Regions from separate parts of the Paenibacillus sp. FSL L8-0641 genome, predicted to be linked through region 4. Evidence: a T-box and tRNA genes for the amino acid it is inferred to sense, from the RefSeq annotation. Region 4 holds a T-box; the other regions hold tRNA genes.

What was found. A T-box is a leader RNA that pairs with one kind of tRNA and senses whether it is charged. The one in region 4 lies ahead of leuS (leucine--tRNA ligase), so its partner is inferred to be a tRNA-Leu.
Region 1: it encodes a tRNA-Leu, which carries the amino acid that the T-box ahead of leuS (leucine--tRNA ligase) is inferred to sense. The anticodon was not compared.
Region 2: it encodes a tRNA-Leu, which carries the amino acid that the T-box ahead of leuS (leucine--tRNA ligase) is inferred to sense. The anticodon was not compared.
Region 3: it encodes a tRNA-Leu, which carries the amino acid that the T-box ahead of leuS (leucine--tRNA ligase) is inferred to sense. The anticodon was not compared.

Annotation. Positions count from the first base shown of each region.
Region 1 covers NZ_JBBOUW010000001.1:1,940,120-1,945,395, forward strand. The annotation lists gene MKY16_RS08770 (hypothetical protein) at 1-3, shown strand, start outside; gene MKY16_RS08775 (GNAT family N-acetyltransferase) at 74-592, shown strand; gene MKY16_RS08780 (N-acetyltransferase) at 607-1,047, opposite strand; tRNA gene MKY16_RS08785 (tRNA-Leu) at 1,424-1,508, shown strand; gene MKY16_RS08790 (NAD(P)H-dependent oxidoreductase) at 1,601-2,131, opposite strand; gene MKY16_RS08795 (winged helix-turn-helix transcriptional regulator) at 2,323-2,679, shown strand; gene fabV (enoyl-ACP reductase FabV) at 2,899-4,080, shown strand; gene MKY16_RS08805 (hypothetical protein) at 4,193-4,396, opposite strand; gene MKY16_RS08810 (sn-glycerol-1-phosphate dehydrogenase) at 4,565-5,276, shown strand, end outside.
Region 2 covers NZ_JBBOUW010000001.1:3,399,260-3,404,535, reverse strand. The annotation lists gene MKY16_RS15250 (glycosyl hydrolase) at 1-721, opposite strand, end outside; gene MKY16_RS15245 (hypothetical protein) at 753-1,031, opposite strand; gene MKY16_RS15240 (hypothetical protein) at 1,385-1,567, shown strand; gene MKY16_RS15235 (YnfA family protein) at 1,620-1,946, shown strand; gene MKY16_RS15230 (hypothetical protein) at 2,042-2,194, shown strand; gene MKY16_RS15225 (hypothetical protein) at 2,270-2,458, opposite strand; gene MKY16_RS15220 (hypothetical protein) at 2,588-2,746, opposite strand; tRNA gene MKY16_RS15215 (tRNA-Leu) at 2,984-3,069, shown strand; gene MKY16_RS15210 (hypothetical protein) at 3,336-3,584, opposite strand; partial or broken gene MKY16_RS15205 (response regulator transcription factor) at 4,284-4,613, opposite strand.
Region 3 covers NZ_JBBOUW010000001.1:1,499,472-1,504,747, forward strand. The annotation lists tRNA gene MKY16_RS06750 (tRNA-Lys) at 1-9, shown strand, start outside; tRNA gene MKY16_RS06755 (tRNA-Leu) at 25-107, shown strand; gene MKY16_RS06760 (MarR family winged helix-turn-helix transcriptional regulator) at 271-726, shown strand; gene MKY16_RS06765 (helix-turn-helix domain-containing protein) at 912-1,286, shown strand; gene MKY16_RS06770 (helix-turn-helix domain-containing protein) at 1,380-1,763, shown strand; gene MKY16_RS06775 (hypothetical protein) at 1,888-2,109, opposite strand; tRNA gene MKY16_RS06780 (tRNA-Leu) at 2,452-2,534, shown strand; gene MKY16_RS06785 (glutathione peroxidase) at 2,681-3,166, opposite strand; cyclic di-AMP (ydaO/yuaA leader) riboswitch at 3,633-3,805, shown strand; gene MKY16_RS06790 (hypothetical protein) at 3,921-4,316, shown strand; gene MKY16_RS26100 (potassium-transporting ATPase subunit F) at 4,500-4,577, shown strand; gene kdpA (potassium-transporting ATPase subunit KdpA) at 4,727-5,276, shown strand, end outside.
Region 4 covers NZ_JBBOUW010000001.1:3,635,415-3,640,690, reverse strand. The annotation lists gene MKY16_RS16425 (CvfB family protein) at 1-865, shown strand, start outside; gene MKY16_RS16420 (class I SAM-dependent DNA methyltransferase) at 869-1,642, shown strand; gene MKY16_RS16415 (tautomerase family protein) at 1,714-2,103, opposite strand; T-box leader at 2,288-2,545, shown strand; gene leuS (leucine--tRNA ligase) at 2,607-5,045, shown strand; gene comER (late competence protein ComER) at 5,026-5,276, opposite strand, start outside.

The sequences.
Region 1 (5,276 bases), 1.7 Mb from region 4:
TAAAGGGTTAGGACCGTAATGTAAATAACATTAGTAGACCAACAAGTTAACGTTAGAGGAGTTGAAAGTATAAATGAATGAACTTGAATTCTCTCAAGTATATGCGATTATGGAGGCTTCTTTTCCTGAAACGGAATGCAGGACATTCGAGTCACAGAGGGCTCTTCTTCATCATCCGTGTTATCGTTTACTTACCAAAAAAGACGAACAAGGGCAAACAATAGCTTTTTTGGCGGGCTGGGAGTTTACAGATTTTCGGTTTGTAGAGCATATTGCCGTAGATTCGGCTATACGGGGTGGCGGGTTAGGTAAAGAGCTTATGAGCAAGTTTATTTTACAGTCCGGTAAACCGGTAGTGCTGGAAGTTGAGCCACCAGTGGATGAATGGACTCAGAGAAGAATTGGTTTTTATGAACGTTTGGGGTTTCATCTGAACCATTTTGACTATGTACAGCCCCCTTTAAGAGAAGGACAGGCTGATCTGCGGCTTCAAATTATGAGCTATCCAGGTGCGTTGGCTGAACAGGATTTTGCTCCGTGTAAAGAGATTTTATATACCGAGGTCTATGGGTTAAATAAGAAGACTATATAGCTAAAGGTACTTCATTATCGTTCATGATTTGTCCATACCATTACAAATTCTTTCTCGTCAGTTTCGGCATCCACAGATTCTGCTTGAACGGTAAATCCATTTTTAGTATAAAAGTTAAATGCTTTCGTGTTTGACTGATACACCTTTAATTGAATTTCGTCATGCTGCTTCTTCACCCAATCTAATAGCAGCTTGCCATAGCCTTTCCTTTGAGAATCAACACGTATAAACAGAGCCGCCAAGTATCCATCCAACATGGAAACGAAGCCGCCAATGCTATGATCATCTTGTATGATAACGTAGTTTTGAGCGAGAGGAAGGTACCTGTTTTCCATCTCGGTAACTTGAGATGTCCAATATTGCGGAGCAATAAAATGATGGGCTTCTATGGAAGCATCTAGCCAGATGGCTGCCAACTCGTTGAGCTCTTCCACATTTGCGGGTCTAATCGACATCGTGTCACCTCTTCACAGTACAGTATGTAATCTTATAGATGATGTTGAAATAAAAAAGACCGTCCGAGGACGGTCTTTTTACCCGTGGCGCTTAATTAAAGCTTTGATCCGTATCCCGCGCCTCCGTCAACTCTGTAAATTAGAGAATAACGGACCGGGTAAGGGATACGCTCAACATGTGATTATTGATGTTGACGCACCTCCTTTCCTGATGGACCCATTTTACCATATCTGGTTTGTGATATCCAGTGATTTTCTTATATTTACGGGAATGATTCATAGAAAATATAAGATAAAAATAGCTTGATTTTATGTTCTATGGAAGATATAATCTAAATTACCGTGATTGAAAAACATCGGTGTGAATACATAATATGCGGTCGTGGCGGAATTGGCAGACGCGCACGGTTCAGGTCCGTGTGGGCTAACCCCCCGTGGAGGTTCGAGTCCTCTCGACCGCATCATGCCTAACATTTACAGGTTCTTGGATTGGCTGGATGCCACCAAGAGCCTGTTTTTATATGGGTAAGATGCGTGTACTATTATAACTATTTTATTTATACTGAAATATATATTTGATATAATCCTTTGCACTCTGATTAATGTCTTCGTCACTTGCTTGAAACGAGGCTCCAAAGACAGCGAAATAGGGTAATGTTATGGCGCCAACATGTACTGCGCTTGCTTTAAAAGGTGCTATAACTTCATCAACAGTGAAAGAAACGGAACCAGTAGGTATGTAATTTTCTTTTTTATCGCCAATGGACATGGCTATCCCTAGCTTCTTTCGTTTTAACTTATCACCTTGTGAACCATAAGCCCATCCGTGAGTAAAAACATCATCAAACCACTTTTTTAATAAAGGTGGGTAACTATACCAATATAAAGGGAATTGAAATATGATATTACTATGTGTTTCAAGTAACTTTTGCTCTCTCAAAACATCAATGCTCCAGTTTGGATACTCTTTATAAATCTCATGAATTGTAATTTCATTGGTATACTGAAGTAATTCTTGTTTCCATCTTTGATTTACTCTGGAATCTTCAATATTCGGATGTGCTAAAATCACGAGAGTCTTCATCATAAATCACCTTTCTTACGTAACATATTTGCCTTAGTAGATGCTCTATTATTATTCTGTATGCTTTAAAAAAAGTAAATACACACAATAAAGTAAGATAGTTACTTGAAAGTGTGCATTGGACTTAGAGTGATGATATGCAATTATAGATTAGATAAACTTTGTTATTTTAGCGTTGAAAAGGTGGTACTATGAAACAATATAATTTAGGCATAGAAGCAACACTTGAGATCATCGGAGGTAAGTGGAAATCCTTAATCATATGCTTACTAATGTCTGGTAGAAAGAGGACAAGTGAATTACAGCGTAGTATTCCAGGCGTTTCTCAAAAGGTTCTTATACAGCAGCTCCGTGAACTTGAGAAGGATGGCATCATTGGCAGACATGTGTATAATCGGATGCCTCCAAAAGTGGAGTATTATATAACGGAATATGGTATAACAGCAAATGAAATAATTGATTTAATGTGTACCTGGGGAAGAGCGAATATCAAAAAAAGACAACAGCAAGGAGAAGATGTAATGTTGCTAGAAAGTGAGCCAAAATGAATAGTGGAGTGAAAGAGCGCTGTAGACTATGATGTTTACGGCGATTTTCTTTTTTTTCATAGAGTCGGTAGTTCGGGGATGTCTGTTGTCGTAGTATATGAACGGTTACCTTCAAGACTATGTTATATGTTGAGCCACAAGCTGATTTGCTATATAGTAATGACTGGACAACCATTCCATCCATATTAAATGAATGCCAAAGTAGGGGGACCATTTACAATGATTATTAAACCGAAAATTCGTGGTTTCATATGTACGACTGCACATCCTGCAGGATGTGCGGCTCATGTTAATCGTCAGATCAACTACATCAAAGACAGTACATCAATACAAGGAGCTAAAAAGGTACTTGTGATCGGAGCATCTACTGGATATGGGCTGGCTTCTCGTATTGCTGCGAGCTTTGGGCTGGGAGCGGATACCGTAGGGGTATCCTATGAACGTCCCGCATCAGAGGGGCGCACGGCTTCAGCAGGCTGGTATAATACAGTAGCCTTTGAAAGAGCGGCCAGAGCAGCTGGCTACATAGCAGAAAGCATTAATGGAGATGCTTTTTCTCATGAAATTAAGCAGGAGACATTGAAGCTGGTAAAGGAAAAGCTGGGCAAGGTAGACCTGATTGTGTATAGTGTCGCTTCACCGCGACGGACACATCCCGATACGGGTGAAACTTTTAATTCCGTTCTCAAGCCTATCGGACAGTCTTTTTCTAATAAAACAGTGAATACGAATACAGGTGTCGTATCAGAAATTACGCTGGAACCGGCTACGCAGGAGGAAATTGAGAACACCATCACGGTAATGGGTGGCGAAGATTGGTCCTTGTGGCTAAAAGCGTTGGAAGAAGCTGATCTGCTGGCTGAAGGGGTAACCACACTGGCTTACTCGTATATTGGTCCCGAAATTACGGAGGCTATCTATCGTAAAGGAACCATTGGCCAAGCTAAAAATGATTTGGAAGCTACAGCACATACTCTAACAAAGCAACTGGAACGTTATCATGGAAAAGCCTACGTTTCTGTGAATAAAGCTTTGGTTACACAATCCAGTTCGGCTATTCCAGTCGTACCATTGTATATTTCTTTGCTGTTTAAGGTCATGAAGGAAAAGGGACTGCACGAGGGATGTATTGAGCAGGCACAACGTCTGTTCGAGACGCTATACAGTGGGTCCACGGTGGAAACGGATGAAGAAGGACGCATCCGTCTGGATAACTGGGAAATGAGAGACGATGTACAGCAGGCTGTCAAAGCAGCTTGGTCCGAAATTACTACAGAAAATGTATCTGAATTGGGCGATCTCGAACAATACCGTCTGGATTTCCTCCAATTATTTGGATTCGGGTTTGATGAAATTGATTATGAATTAGATGTTAACCCAGAGGTAGACACGACTTCATAAGTGAATATGTGTAAAATAAAAACGGGTACTCTCAAGCGATGCAATTGGCTTAAGAGGCCCGTTTTTTTATATTCTAGCAAAATACAAGTTGCACTCGTTTCACTAACAGCATTTATCGAGAATTAGACGTGGAAAGCGACTTACGGTGCAGCAAGCGAAAAACGGCAATGGTAATGATAATCCCCGCAATGCCAAAGATTGCAACAGAAGTCAGGGCCCGGTAAGCTTGCCAGCCGAACAAAAATGCAATACCACTGCCAAACGTTGTACCTGCCAGTAACCCAAGTGCGCAGGCAATATCCGTTCCAAATTTCATAAACATGTTCCTTTCGAATGTATAAATTAAAAAGTAACTTGTACTTTTTCTCTGGACTTAGACACACACTTGTGCGTACAATTAAATAGTAATCGTTTTCAAACGGAATCTATTAATCATTATGTATCATTCTTGTGCAAATTATTCCTTTTTCAGGAGGCTGATGAAATGAATATGAATGAACAGATCAAGCTGTGGAACGAAGAGGCGCAGGCTAGTAACGCTGATCATCCTCACCGAAAGGTTGAATTGTTTATTGAGGTACGAGATGGAGCATTGGAGGCTGTTGTTCCTTATTTGAACCAACAGGATTATCGTCATGTAACTCTGGTAGAAGATGAGCATACTTCGGTTGCGGCTGGAAAAAAAGTAGCTGAGCTGATCCGGGAGGCAGGTTTGACAGTTGATGTAGTCCGTTTACCTCCGAATGCTGTAGGGGATGTCATTGCTGATGAAACCTACATTATGAAGGTGCTGCTGGGTGTGGCGGATAAGAGTCAGGCTGTACTTGCTGTAGGTTCTGGCACGATTCATGATCTGGTTCGCTTCGTATGTTATAAAATGAATCGTCCCTTCTTGTCAGTACCGACGGCTGCTTCGGTGGATGGTTTTACCTCCGCAGGCGCACCACTGATTGTGGACGGCAGCAAGCAGACATTCCAAGCAGTTCCGCCAGAGGCGATCTTTGCTGATTTGTCCGTGCTGGCAAATGCGCCACAGACGATGACTGCTGCAGGTTTTGGCGATATGCTTGGTAAGTTCACCTCACTAGCGGACTGGCATGTTTCCAGAGATTTGGGAAACGAGCCGTATTCGCCTGTGGCTAATCGCATTACCGAGGAGGCTTTGCGTGCCTGTGTAGAGCATGTCGATGAGATTT
Region 2 (5,276 bases), 240 kb from region 4:
ATGCGTTTGGGGCATTGGGACTCCACACCCACAACAGGTTATCCAGATGATGGACATGAGTAAATCGATCATACATTAAATTCCACAACTTGGCGTAATTTTGCTTGTCTCCCCACCAAAACCAGTTGCCGTTCATTTCATGATAGGGCCTCCATAAAACAGGTACATCCGCGTCTCGTAAGGTCTTAAGGGACAGAGCCACCTCATCCAGATCGGCGATCAGTTGTTTATATTGCGGGGTACCTGGCGTGATGTAACGATTAAATTCAGCTTGAGTAATTTTTGCTTGTACGTTTTTCCACGTTTTGGGTTTGCCCGGTAGCGCCTGATGGAAGGTAACAGCTACGATTCCGCCGCCCCGACTCCATTGGATAGCACTATTCACAACATGCTGACGTTGCTCTCGTAGGGCCGTAAGAGACTGATTGGCTAATCCTCCAAACTCATAGCCGTGAAGCCCTGCGTATTGTCCGCTGATTTGTTGTAGCTTGTTATTTTGTTCATCCGGTGCCTCTAAGTAATCATGCTGCCCGGAAATTAGCATACCATCCGGTACATTAGATAGGTAGGCAAGTAATTGCTTGGCTTTGGCAGAGGCCTGAACATTAATTGGCGGGGCGGCATCGGCAACAATGAACGATTGCTGAGAGCCGCTGAAGAGTAAAACAAGCATTAGCAGTAGCACCCTCTGTAACCAAAAGCGTGTTGAGTGAGATTTCATGGCGCTCCTCCTTTGATGCATGGTAATGGGATTAGTATTTTTCTTTTTGCTTTCTAAGCTGTATATAGGCACCAATAATAATCACCAGCAGACTAATCATGGCCCATCCATTGAATTCCTGTGAGTGTATCCAGTTGTCCCATACAAGGAAGCCTAAAATTACAACGAGCAAACTCATTGTGAGATACATTTTGGTTTGTGCTGGACGTTGAGTGCGTTTCGAAATCCAATGTATGATGCCGAAAACGATGGCTGCCTGAAATAAAAATATACCCATTATCATTAAACTTGCTAAAAAGATTGGGGACATCGGTATCCTCCTCCTGGGTTTACAAACAGAATATGCAGGTTGTAAACGGAATGTGGATTCTTGGATGTGAATTTAATTGCAAGTTGAGTAAACAATTGAGCACTGGTTACGATCTTGAACAAGTTGACTAAATTATACCATAACTACCGTCCTGCAATGAAAGACGTCTAAATACCTACTCTACCTTGATTCGACATCAGACTTTATATTCAGCGAAATATTGACATAAGGGGGTACACTTCACATATATGAAGATGCAATCAGAAATATGTGGTAAGTATATACATAAAAGCAACGCGAAATCGACGGAAAAGTTTGGTATGATTAAAGTGGATTGAAAAGGAGGTACTCTTATGAATGAAGAAAACAGACCATTCTCTAGATCGGCAGATGCTGAAGGAGCAAAAGCGAACTTTGATGCCAATCAGCGGAAGCTTCACTCCGAGGGAGTGCCCAGCTTATGGCGTCAGGTCAGCAACCTGCTGATTCTGGTTGGTGTGATTGCATTGATTATCATTTTAGGTCGAGTGCTCTAATGAGATATCCAAAAAAATCAAAAAGAATTTGAAGAATTAGGGATGTGAAATGGTGCTAAAGGCAGCTTTACTTTTTATATTGGCTGGCATCGCTGAAATTGGAGGAGGATATTTGATTTGGCAGTGGCTGCGGGAAGGGAAGACATGGTATGTCGGACTTTGCGGCGGAGTAATTTTAGCTGTGTATGGAATTATTGCTACCTTTCAGGTATTTTCCTCCTTTGGGCGTGTATATGCAGCATATGGTGGTGTCTTTATTGTTCTTTCCATTGCATGGGGCTGGTGGATTGATAAAAAGACACCCGACTTGTACGATTTCATTGGTGGATTGATTTGTTTGGTCGGTATAGCTGTAATCCTGTTTCCGCGATCAGGGTGATAGGACGAAAAACCCTTTTTTATTTTTAAAAACATGACTATAGGTCTACAAAAACAAGCTTCATATTCCGAAATAGAACTTAAGGAGGGGGTTCTATGAACTGGAATCAAATGAAGCTTAAATTGAAATTTGGCAGTACCATGCCAAAGAATGAAGGTAATTTCTCTTTTGGTATCATGTGTGGACTCTTAATCAGCATCGTGCTGTGGATCTCGATCATTGGCTGGATCATGCTGATCTTTAAGTGATTTTACGAAATCGCTTTACATATCAAAACAAATGCATTAAGGGCTACTTTAAACCTATGTCCTATTACCCATGCTTTATTTTGTGAAATCGTTACGTAACTTGTCTATCCCGCGACCTATGGCTTCATCGATCATATCAGTAGCAGCAGGTGTATCTGCATCGGTGTCAGGAATGCGATTAAATCCTGGCTCGCGCTTGTCCAGGGATTGTTTATGTTCAATTTGATCGTCAGTACGATTCTTTTCAGAGTTATTATCTCTCATAGCACATCACAGCTCCTTTTATTAGGTACATTCAGCTTCTATACTTTACATAAACGTTTGTACTCCAGACTAAACGTTGATAAAAATAAAACCGGGGGGAGTAAATCCCGCCCGGCACTTCCCAAACAACTAGCGATGCTCAATCAGATCAATCGCTCCCAGAACAACATGAGCCAGTCCGAAACCGAGAATGCCTGTAGCTGCAAGTTTGTACTTACTGCTCAGCAACACAGCGCCTGAAGCCGATACTACCGTTCCAAGAACAGCTGGAATCATACCTTCACGCATTCGTAACACCCCTTCTGGTAGTTTGGAAAGACGTTTATTAGTGTAATTCAAATGTGCATAAGTTATACAAAAAGAAAATTTTATTATTTTTTTTAAAAAAACACTTTACAATCCGATGAAATTATCGTATTATATGTTGGTGCCCGGTTGAACGACATTTACATAGCGAGAACACTTCTGTGTTTCTCAGATACTTGTAAGACAAGTAAGTGTAAAGAGTAACGTTCCTAAGATTATGCCGGGGTGGCGGAATTGGCAGACGCACAGGACTTAAAATCCTGCGGTAGGTGACTACCGTACCGGTTCGATCCCGGTCCTCGGCACTATCGTTTTTCTTTTGGATCCCTTGATTATCAAGGGGTTTTTTATTTTTTAGTGATTGAAATCCTCGCTTCCATATCACAGGATCACAGGGAGTGAGCGCCTTTTTCGCTCCTGGGGACGGATTGGGGACGAACTTTTGGATCGAAGACATCTAGGTGTGCTGTTGTTTTACGACTAAGCTTCTTGGTGATGTGAGCATAGGTATCTGAAGACACCTGAGATGTGGAATGTCGTATCGATGTTGAATCTCCTTGATAGATGCTCCCTAGCCAAGCAAATACGTTGCATTTGTATGGCGGAGATCATGAAGTGATACATTACGGAAGCTGTGCCGCTCACACCAGTTTTTCCACTGCTGGGACGGCGTTGTATGGTAATAGGGTTTCCCTGTACCTGAATGAAAAACAAAGTTACGATCCCCGCCTTTCCATGTCCCATTTGCCTTTGTCTCAAACCTTAATTTCCGCATGCTTTTAACATGGACGGCCAGTTCCTCCATGTACCATTGTGGCATATCTACATAATCGTTAGATGCTTCATTCTTGGTAACTGTAATGTCCGCCTGGCCATTTTTGGTGCTGTCAACCGAATACTGGATTTTGTCACCAACGACTATGGACGGGGGACGAAACGAAACAAGAAAAGTGAAAATGGACTCAGGATGCCAGAAGTAAATTAGACCGTAAGGGCTTAAGCCTTTGCGGTCTTTATTGTAGGTGTCTAAAGTTCTAGACTGAAAAATAAAGTAATAGTCTGAATGAGAAATTATCTAAGATCAATACATTGGTCTCCTCATCAAGATACCAACCAGGTGTTTATCGTGCTCGAAGAAGAGATGTTCATTGATTTCCGCGATAGCCAAGTAAAGATTTCCCAAGATGTTGTTTATTGTACCAAGGGTGTCGAACACAAAACTTTCGCTAACCAGGAGTATCATATCATGTTAGTAGAGCCCAGGGGCGTAGTAAACACTGGCGAGACTGAGTCAGAATTAACAGCAGTCAATGATATTTGGATCTAATGCATTTAGCTTCAGTTCGATTACATCGTTAAAGTAACGGGACACGATAGTTCAACTTCACTTGCTGCTATGACGAGAACCGGATTCCCCTGTAAGGGTCCGGTTTTTTCTGCAACGCATTGCTTAGCGTACGATTTTTTCCGTTTCGTGAGGTGCCCCCTATATCGTGAGTACCATCGGGAAATTCTCCAGCTACACGATATTCTTCATTCGCGCCATTTCTATTGCTTCTTCGCGGTTGTTGACGCCGAGTTTTGAGTAGAGAATCGAGCAGTAATTGCGGATCGTTCCCTCCGATAAAAATAGCTTGGCGGCGATCGATTTGTAGCGCAGTCCGCTCAACAGATGCTCCAGAATCTCCATCTCGCGTTTCGTAAGCCCGTACGGGTAGTTTCCCTGACTTGAACCGATTTTCTCCAACTGCTCACGTTGACGCTTCATCTCTTCGAAAACTCGCGTAGCGACCGATTGGTCGATCCAGATTCCTCCATTATAAATAAGTTTCAAGGCTTCCTTCATCTCAATTTCCGAATGATTCAGACTATCATGCAATATAACTTCCCGATCCGTCAAGCGACAGAGGGTGGGGTAACTGCGGTTAGAAAGTAGTTTAGCAAGCACGTCATATAAGACAGTTGACAGTTTGTCATGCGGTATATGTGACAGGTCCAAGTCAATGTCATCAAAAGCTTGGCGGTTTTATCACTGTTCGATTTAACAGTATCGGAGGTAAGATGAGGGGGTAAAGCAGAACAAGATTCTAAAATAATAGGAGCGATTGCGTTATGAAATCATTCACCATTCGAAAAGGAGTTGCACTTACTATAATAGCTATATTGGAGACGGATTCCTAACGCTACTCTTTAACGATTCGCTACTTCAGGGATTTGAACTCACGTTCTTATTCAGCTGTACATTTCTTACAGGTGGTACGCAGAACTGAATGAATTGTTTAGCTTCGGCCGTAAGAGGGCGACGAATCCTTAGGTTGCAGGGTTTGTTGAAGAAGATGTCTATGAGGGGACTTTCCGTCATTTTCCCGGCACGCGCTGCACACTGCTTTAATTGAAGGTTTCCGATCAGCATCGTACCGATGTGATTCGGGTCATCCGGACTTTTCAGAAGGAGAAGCCATCTTATCAGTATTACCTGATTGGATTGTTAGGAGTGCAAATGAATCTCAAC
Region 3 (5,276 bases), 2.1 Mb from region 4:
GGCTCACCATTTATATTTTGTTATGCGGTCGTGGTGGAATGGCAGACACGCTATCTTGAGGGGGTAGTGAGCGTACGCTCGTGGAGGTTCGAGTCCTCTCGACCGCATCAATGGAATGAACGGAAAAGTCTCTCGCGGTAGAGGCTTTTTTTATTTGTGTAATGATGTAATAAAGTAATGATTATGATGAAATAATGATTCCATAGTATAATATAACGCCATAATGTTATAGAATGATAAGTATAAACTTATGAAGTGACGGTGAAAAATATGGACACTCAACTGTTAGGAAATATATCAGAAAATATTTTGGGCTTGTTTCCGATTGTGAAGAAGAAATTTTTCACCTACGGTCCGCTCGATTTCCCATTACACTTGTCGCCTAATAACTTTCAGGTGCTAATGCTCCTGCGTGAAGTACGTTCGTCTACGGTATCTGATTTATCCAAACAGCTTAATGTCTCACGTCCGAACATGACTCCTCTTCTGGACAAACTGGTGGAGCATGGGTTGGCTGACCGCCAGTCGTGTGATTCGGATCGCAGAGTCGTGAATGTGGCGATTACACAGGAAGGCGATGCTTTTTGTGAACAGGTATTTCATACCTTCTCCAATAAAATTCAAGAAAGACTGGTGTATCTGCCAGAAGAAGATTTATTGCATCTGAGTGAAACTTTGAATGAATTGAAGCATATTTTACTTAAAATCGACAACTCTGCTACGTGATTGGCGTAAGTGGACTGGCTTAAAGACCGCCCTTTCTTCGGAAAACAGGCGGTTTTTGTTGCGTGTTGTGGTATAATGGAAACCAACATACATAATTCGGTAATTTTAGCATACGTGATCTTTGAAATGGGAACAGAGAACATGATATCGTTATTTGAGAGCCTGCTAGGGAGGAAGGAACTTCTATGCAATCTATTTACCATCGCATCGAGGAACTCATCAAGGAACGGGGAATGACGAAAAAGGCGTTCTGCCAGCAGTTAGGCATTAGTACAGGGAACTTCGGGGATTGGAAAAGAGGAAAAACGACGCCGGGCACGAATAAACTCATTGAAATCGCTTCTTTTTTTGATGCGAGTCTGGACTGGATTATGCTGGGTCGAGATATACAGGGTGAGGTGCTGAAGGAGTCGCAAGACCCTTATTTTTTTGACGCTTCAGGGCAACTGAATTGCCAGGGGGAACCGCTTAGTGAGGCGGAAAGAAATTTTATACTTGAGTATATTGAATTTACCCGCTTTCGTAAAGAGAAAAACCAGCGCAATTCTACTATGGGGTAATGGTTGCTTAGGATTTAATGGGGATTACTAATGAGTAAGGCTGAAAAATGAAAATTATTTCAGAAAAAGTTACTGTTTCGGAGGGGAAACATTTTGGGAGATCAAACTATTTATCAGCGCATTGAAGCTTTGATTAAAGATCGGGGAATGACCAAGAAGGCATTTTGTGAAAAGCTTAAAATCAGTTCAGGGAATCTCGGTGATTGGAGAAGGGGGAAAACAACGCCGGGTACCACTCATTTAATTCAGATTTCGGACTTTTTTAATGTATCGCTCGATTGGTTAATGAAAGGGATTAAGCCGGGAGAAGGCGTACTTCAGGAGCAGAAGGCTGCTTATTTTTTTGGAGTGATGGGGCCACTGAATTGCCAGGCAGAAGATCTTGAGACGGAAGAACAGAATTTTATTTTAGAATATGTTGAATTTGCGAAATATCGTAAGCAAAAAAGTGAGAAGGATAAAACAAAGCCGGAATGATTTTTTGGCTAAAGATTGTCTGGGTTGAAAACCCGTAAACGAACTGGAGGAGTTCGCTTTACGGGTTTATTTGGTTTCTTGGTGATATGGAATGACCTGTATGTAACTGGAATGCTTGTTGGATTTAGAGTGGCGATGCCTCCTTATAATCGTTATCGTCGATGTTCAGAATTGCAGCAACTTGTTTTCTGTACCTTTGTGCTTTGCGGGTGCCGTGAATCAGATTGGACAAGCGTGAAGGCGGAATATTGTGTGTCTCACAAAATGTTTTCTGATCCAGTCGAAGTTCGACAAGCCGTTGTTTGATGGCCCACCCGAAGGAGGTGACAGGCATTTTGTTGTTCAAAAGAAATCGCCCCTTACGGATTCTTACGGAATAATTGGTGTGTTATAATAATCATCAGTAAACATGTTAGAATTAACCATCTGAAACTATGATACACTTTTATACGTGTTTTTACAATCGTAAATACGTTATTTTGTCAAATTAATTACTTAGTTAAGTGCCAGGTGGTTCTGATAATCCGTAAGGGGGCAACATTAATGCATAGTTCAGCAAGCGGTTATCTTTATACAGGACGGTATTATTATCGCTCATATATGTAAGTTAAAATAATTATAATATTTTTGTTTACAAATAGTTGATGAGAGAGTATAATAAATCTGTTGCCTCAATACATTATGATTTGCGGTCGTGGTGGAATGGCAGACACGCTATCTTGAGGGGGTAGTGGGCGTACGCCCGTGGAGGTTCGAGTCCTCTCGACCGCATTATATGCAAGACCTAGTTAAAAAAGCATCCTGACACGGTTTACGTGAAAGGATGCTTTTTTTTGTTAAGTATTTTTCGTTATATTCTTTAGCCACGGAAGCCACGGTTGCAACAGGTCGTTTATTAACTGTGATAATGAAGAATGTCAGTTTTGCTGCAAAAGCTTCTCTATATCTCCCGCCAGCTTATCTGGAGTAGTTTGCGGTGCATAGCGCTTAAATACGTTACCTTCTCTTGTAATTAAGAATTTAGTAAAATTCCATTTGATCGCTTTGGACCCTAATACCCCCGGAGCTGTTTGGGTCAGGTAGCGAAATAAGGGGGGTGCTTGATCGCCATTGACATCTGTCTTGGCGAACATCGGAAAGGTGACACCATATTTGATCTGGCAAAACTCGGAGATCTCCTCACTGGAACCTGGCTCTTGTTTGGCAAACTGGTTGCTGGGAAATCCCAAAATTTCGAGCCCCTGTTCATGATACTGGTCATATAGCTCTTGTAGCGCTTTGTATTGGGGGGTTAACCCACATTTGCTGGCAGTGTTCACGATAAGCAGAACGTTCCCTTCAAATGTGGATAACGGAATTTGTTTCCCTTGCAGGGTTTGCGCATCATATTCATAAACGGTCATAGCATCTCTCCTCATTCAATATCCAGCAATTAAATTGTAGACAATTCAAAGAAGGGTTGCAAGTCTGGAAAAGCTGTATAAAGACCTCAGGCGCTGTAAAATCGTATTTTGCTCAAAACAGTAAATCGCACCGCAAATGGAGCGAATTAAGGTGTTTCTTCTTATAAAAGTGGGTTCAATCGGTGTTTAGCTGGTACATATAGCGTATTTTCTTCTCTTTTTACAAAAAAAGGCCAATAACGCTTTACCCTACGCCAATATTGACATGCTTGTCATTTTCAAAAAAGGATGAAAAACAGAGATTGAAGGAGCTGTGAGAGGCATAGTTGCATTGTAAGCGTTATTATTCATCTTCTATGCTCTAAAGGCCGATTTATAACCCTGCAGTTGAGCTTTACAGTCTTCCATGCGCGGGTGTATGATTCAAGACGTAATTTCAAATTAACTTGAATGAAGCAACAACGAAATGTCTACAGCGCTGAATTTTGCAGTTGCAAAAGCGGGGGAACCAATCGAGACTGTACGGCTTCGGAAGCCGTGTGTCTCATGGGGTGAATTTTCCGGTCAAGTGCCAGAAATAGGGCGACTCTCACGTCCGAATCCGACAGCTAACCTCGTAAGCGTACAGGGAGAGGCAACAAACCGCCGTGTGCAGCCATGGTTTATTTTATCATGGATATGTCAGAAGCCGGAGGAAAGCCTTTTTCCTTCGGCTTCTTTTTGTTGTCTTTTTATACCGGGAGAGGAGCTACTGATGGAAGGTCGGTTAATTATTGTCACTGCACCGAATGAAGCGGGCAGAAGTTTTGTGAAATTGCTTATTTTTAAAAAATTGGCGTTTGCAGTTCTCACGAATAGCGCCCAGGAGGAACGACAGCTCAAAAAAATGGGTGTGGAGCACATTGTCCGCATCAATACCATGCAAGCGGGAAAATGGAATTTTCCAAAAAAAGAAATTGGTAGTGTGTATTTGTTCGAGAACAGCTTGAATCTGACTTGCCGTTTCCTGCAAATATGTCGACCACTAACATCGGAATCGATCTATGTTATTACACACGGCTGTAATCCACAAGGAATTTATCGGGGATTGGGAGCGGACCATGTGATCTACACATTGAACGGAGAGGTGGGTTTTCTGCTGAACGGATAAGCACTTATGACATAGTTGTTTTATGATTTTATGATGGAATAAGAATGGCGATCTGAGGACCGATACGGAGGGTATAAACATGATGGATATATACATGCTGCTCGTCATGGCTGTGAGTTATGGAGTGATACTGCTGTTTGTACGCTGGTGTGATGCGCAGACCTCTAAAGGAGGACGAAGAGGATGATCGTTATACTCGGGCTTACAGCTATTGTGTTTATGTATTTAATCTACGCACTCCTGAACCCTGAAAAGTTCTAGTCACTTGTAGGGATAGAGCGGGCGGGAACAACAGATCTGAGCATTAAAGCATATTGGTAGCAGTTTTTCGCAAACGTGTGCACTTCATAGATGGTCTGAATCGGGTCTGTTGTTCCAAACGCAGGAGCATTTTGAAGGAGGAATAGAGGATGGAGCTGCTTCAAATTGGAATTGTGATCGTTATATTGCTGCTCTTGGTAAAGCCAATGGGTACATATATGTATCATGTATTCTCGAATGAACCGAATCGGACGGATCGGATTTTTGGCAGAACAGAAAAGCTGATTTATAAGGTAGTAGGCTTGAAGAAAGTGGAGAGCATGCGTTGGACTACGTATGTTATGAGTTTCATTGCTACGAACGCCGTGCTTGTGGCAATCAGCTACTTGCTGTTGCGTTTACAGGGAATGCTTCCCGGTAATCCGGCTGGAAACAGTAATATGGAAGCATCACTAGCTTTTAATACGGTAATCAGCTTTATGACGAATACGAATCTCCAACATTATAGCGGAGAAAGCGGGCTTACGTATCTGACACAGATGGCGTTCGTCACGATGATGATGTTCACTTCGGCTGCTTCCGGTTTTTCGGTTGCTGCGGCTTTTATGAGAGGATTGACGCGGCGCGGTGAAGGGATGGGCAATTTCTTTCAAGATTTTATTAAAGCTATTATAAGGATTTTCCTGCCGCTGGCCTTTG
Region 4 (5,276 bases):
TGAGGTATCTCCTTTCGGCTACTTTCTCACTGTTGGTGAGCAGGATGTGCTGCTGCACTATACGGAGCTGACACGTGAAATTGAAGTTGGTGAACGGTTGGAGGTATTTATTTTTCACGATACAGAGGACCGTTTGGCCGCAACCATGAAAAAGCCGTTCTTGTCGTTGGGCGAAATGGCTAAGCTTGAGGTGGCCGATGTGCACCCGCGTTTGGGTTGTTTCCTGGAGATGGGATTGGGTCGTCAGCTTTTGCTGCCAATTCGTGAGTTGCCAGAAAACCGAGATTTGCATCCTCGGGTGGGCGACTACGTGTATGCCATTATGGAGCATGACAAGCAAGGCAGATTGCGGGCTAAGCTGGCAGGGGAACAGGAACTGGCTCCGTTGTGCTTCCACGCCCCTGATTCGTGGCTGAATACGTGGGTGCAGGCGACTGTGTACAAGCCGCTTCAAATGGGTACATTCGTTCTGGTGGACGGAGGGGTGCTTGGTTTTGGCGCGATTGGGATGATTCACTCCTCAGAACGCAACCGGATGCTTCGCTTGGGCGAAGAGGTTAAGGTACGGGTCACGCTTGTTCGCGAAGACGGTCGGGTCAATCTGGCAATGTCGCCACGCAAGGAAGTGGGCCGTGATGAGGATGCGGATCGGTTGATTGCTTTTCTGAAAGAGCGTCCGGGCGGCGGCATGCCTTACTCCGATGCAACACCACCCGATATTATCAAGCAACGGTTTGGTATTAGTAAATCCGCCTTCAAGCGTGCGATGGGCAAGCTGATGAAGGAAGGAATGGTTACACAAAAGGAAAACTGGACCTACCTGGTGGAGAAAATGCCGAAACCGAAGGACGGGAATGGGGAATAAAAAATGGCTTCTTACCGGAAGTTTGCCTATGTGTATGATGAGCTGATGCAGGACATGCCGTACCCGGACTGGTTGCGCTTTGCACGGCAGGCTTGGGATCAGTACGGGATGCCGCATACGGTGGCCGAGCTGGGCTGCGGAACGGGTTCAATTACGATTCCCCTGGTTAATTCAGGGTTCGAAGTGGCTGGAATCGACTTATCCTCTGACATGCTGGCAGTAGCCCGTCGCAAAATGGAAACTACTCCACAGGGACAGCGATTGTTTCGTGAGGGAAGCGTTCGCTGGATACAGCAGGATATGAGAGAATGGATTTTACCCGAGCCTGTGGATTCTGTAATTTCTTTTTGCGATTGTCTGAATTACTTGTTGGAGGAAGAAGATATCATTTCTACTTTTCGCAGAACGCATGCTGGTCTGAAGCCTGGCGGAACCTTTTTGTTCGATGTGCATCATCCCCAGACGTTTTTACGTTATGATGAAGAGCAGCCTTTCGTACTGGACGAACGCTCTATCTCATATATCTGGACATGTGCGTTGGACACTCCCCGTTGTGAAATTGAGCATCATCTTAGTATCTTTGCGAAAGCAGAACATGAAGGACGCGATCTATACCAGCGTTTCGAGGAAATACATGTACAACGTGCCTATGACCCAGACTGGATGAAGGCAGAATTGTCCAAAGCGGGTTTTCGCGATGTGAAGGTATATGCGGATTTTGAATGGGTAGAAGCAGAAGATGACGCGGCGAGACTGTTTTATGTTGCTGTAAAATAGCAAAGATTCATTGAACGAATATGGGAAAAAAAGACGCTTTTCATGATGACATGAAGGGCGTCTTTTTGCACTTATATATTCACTTTATAGTTCAACTGAAGCTCATCACCCGGTACACCCCGAATGCCCCAGTTCTGTTTGGGTGTTTCAAATATAGTAATCTCAAGATCCTGTGGAGAAATACCCAAAAGATCGTTAATTCTTTGGAATAACAGGCTAATGAGTTGCTTCTTAGCTTCTATCGTTCTGCCTTCAAAGATACTGATTTCAATAATGGTGTACGCCTCAGAGCGACCATCGGCATATATAAAATCTTCCTGATCCATAGGAAAAAAACGATGAAACCTCTTGTCAGGAGGATATTTGAGCGCATCCATCACAGCAGAATGAATCACCTCTGAAAGTTGCTTTTTGATTGGATTTAGAGTCTCTTTTATTCCGTAAATTTTAATCTGTGCCATTTCTCAGCTCACCTTTCTTATCTCAACTCATCTCAATTTGAAGCGATTTAACTCGGAATTATTATAAAACATTCGTATGCATGTGTCATGAACAATTAGTATGGAGAGGGCTCTTAACACCAAAGGTAGTCCTTATTTGACTTTTTTCGCGGTTTTCAATATAATAGTGCCATTATTAACGGTTAAACAATCGCTGATGAGGAATAGTAGCTTTGTCTGGACATGTAGAGAGCCGGCGGGTGGTGCAAGCCGGTTGACAGCACAAAGTGAACTCGCCTCGGAGATATGCGTCCAACGCAGGAACGCCCTATACTGGTGCTTGTATCCTGTTATTAACCCGCATCGGATCACCTCCGTTATCAGGTGCAAAGGGAGTAGAACGCGAAGAACGCTTTCTGCTAACTAGGGTGGTACCACGGGAATATAACCTCTCGTCCCTAGCGCTGACACGCTACGGGATGCAGAGGTTTTTTTGTTGCATACCGTTTGAGGAGGAAAAGACAATGACAGACACACAGCCGAAGCACGGCTATCAACCGCAAAGTATTGAACCAAAATGGCAGAAATATTGGGATGAGAACAAGACGTTCCGCACCGGGGAAGAACCGGGCAAACCGAAGTTTTATGCTTTGGATATGTTTCCGTACCCATCTGGAGCCGGCCTGCATGTAGGCCACCCGGAGGGCTACACAGCTACGGATATTGTTTCACGTTATAAAAGAATGCGCGGCTACAACGTACTGCATCCGATGGGTTGGGACGCCTTCGGTCTGCCTGCGGAGCAGCATGCGCTGGATACAGGGGAGCACCCACGCGAAATTACGGTGAAAAACGTAAATAACTTCCGCCGTCAAATCAAATCGCTCGGCTTCTCCTACGACTGGGATCGTGAAATCAGCACGACGGATCCTGATTATTACAAATGGACACAATGGATCTTCATCCAGCTGTACAAGCGCGGCCTTGCATATGTAGCTGAAGTACCTGTGAACTGGTGCCCAGCGCTGGGAACGGTGCTGGCGAATGAAGAAGTTATTGACGGTAAGAGTGAGCGTGGCGGTCATCCGGTCGTCCGTAAACCAATGCGTCAATGGATGCTGAAAATTACGGAATACGCGGATCGTCTGCTGGATGATCTGGAGGAACTGGATTGGTCTGAGAGTATTAAGGATATGCAACGGAACTGGATCGGTAAGTCTACCGGGGCAGAGGTTCGTTTTCCGATTGAAGGCTATGACGAGCAACTCACAGTATTTACAACTCGCCCAGATACACTGTTCGGCGCAAGCTACTGTGTGCTGGCACCAGAGCAGGAATTGGTGGATATTATCACTACGCCTGAGCAAAAGGATGCTGTACAACAGTACCGTGAACAAGCTGCTCGTAAAAGCGATCTGGAGCGTACGGATCTGGCCAAGGATAAAACAGGCGTATTCACAGGAGCTTATGCAGTGAACCCAGTGAACGGCGAAAAGCTGCCGATCTGGATTGCTGACTATGTACTGGCAGGCTACGGAACTGGAGCGATTATGGCTGTACCTGCTCACGATACGCGTGACTGGGAATTTGCCAAGCAATTCGGATTGAATATCATTGAGGTTGTCCAAGGTGGAGATGTGGCTAATGAGCCATATACTGAGGATGGACCGCACGTGAATTCAGGCCCGCTGAATGGACTTACCAACGAGGAAGCGATTCCGAAGATGATTGAATGGCTGGAAGCCGAGGGCAAAGGACACGGCAAAGTCACCTACCGCCTGCGTGACTGGCTGTTCAGCCGTCAACGCTATTGGGGCGAGCCGATTCCGGTAATTCATCTGGAGGATGGAACGATCAAAACGGTTCCTGAGGACCAACTTCCGCTCGTACTGCCGGAGATGGACAATATTAAGCCTTCAGGTACAGGTGAATCCCCGCTGGCGAACGCAACAGATTGGGTGGAAACCATTGATCCTGAGACAGGTATGAAAGCACGTCGCGAGACGAATACAATGCCGCAATGGGCAGGAAGTTGCTGGTATTACCTGCGCTTTATTGATCCGAAAAATGACAAAGAGCTTGTATCCAAAGAGAAACAACGTGAATGGATGCCTGTTGATTTGTATATTGGCGGAGCTGAACATGCGGTTCTTCACTTGCTGTATGCCCGTTTCTGGCATAAGGTATTGTATGATATCGGCGTAGTGGAAACGAAAGAGCCTTTTTATAAGCTGGTCAACCAGGGTATGATTTTGGGTAACAACAATGAAAAAATGAGTAAATCACGCGGTAATGTCATTAATCCTGATGATATTGTCAATACGTTTGGCGCCGATACGCTGCGTATTTATGAGATGTTTATGGGGCCGCTGGAAGCGACCAAGCCATGGAATGAGAATGGGGTAGAGGGAGCACATCGTTTTCTGTCCCGCGTATGGCGCCTGTTTGTTTCCGAGGATGGTAGCCTGAACGATAAAATTACAAATGACGGCGGTAGCGATGAGTTCAATCGTACTTGGCATAAAACGCTGAAAAAAGTAACTGAAGATCTGGATGCACTGCGCTTCAATACAGCGATCAGCCAGCTGATGATCTTCACCAACGATGCATATAAAGCAGACCTTCTGCCGCGTGCAGCAATGGAAAACTTCGTGCAAATGCTGTCGCCGCTTGCACCCCATCTGGCCGAGGAATTGTGGCAGCTGCTGGGGCACAATGATAGCATTACCTACGCGGCTTGGCCTGCTTATGATGAAGCATGGACGGTGGACGCCGAAGTGGAAATTGTTGTGCAAGTGAATGGTAAAATTGTGCAGCGTGCAACGATTGCCAAGGATCTTGATGCTAAAGCGATGGAAGCATTCGCTGTGTCGTTGGACAATGTTCAGCAGGCACTGGCCGGCAAAACGATCCGCAAGGTAATTGCTGTTCCAGGTAAGCTGGTTAATATTGTTGCCGGTTAATTGGCTTTAAGCCGAAGGAGACATCTATCTTTTGCATGTCCTCTTCATATTTGTTGTGCGTTACCTGTATCAGCTCGGGAAAGACACTATGCAGGCTGATGTCCAACAGTGCGAGAGCTTCGGCGGTAATACCTCCGGGAACCGCTACTCTGGCCTGTAACTCGGCTGGTGTCATCCCGCCTTCCGTGAGCAGCTTTCCAGTGCCGATGATCATTTCACCGGCCAGAGCGC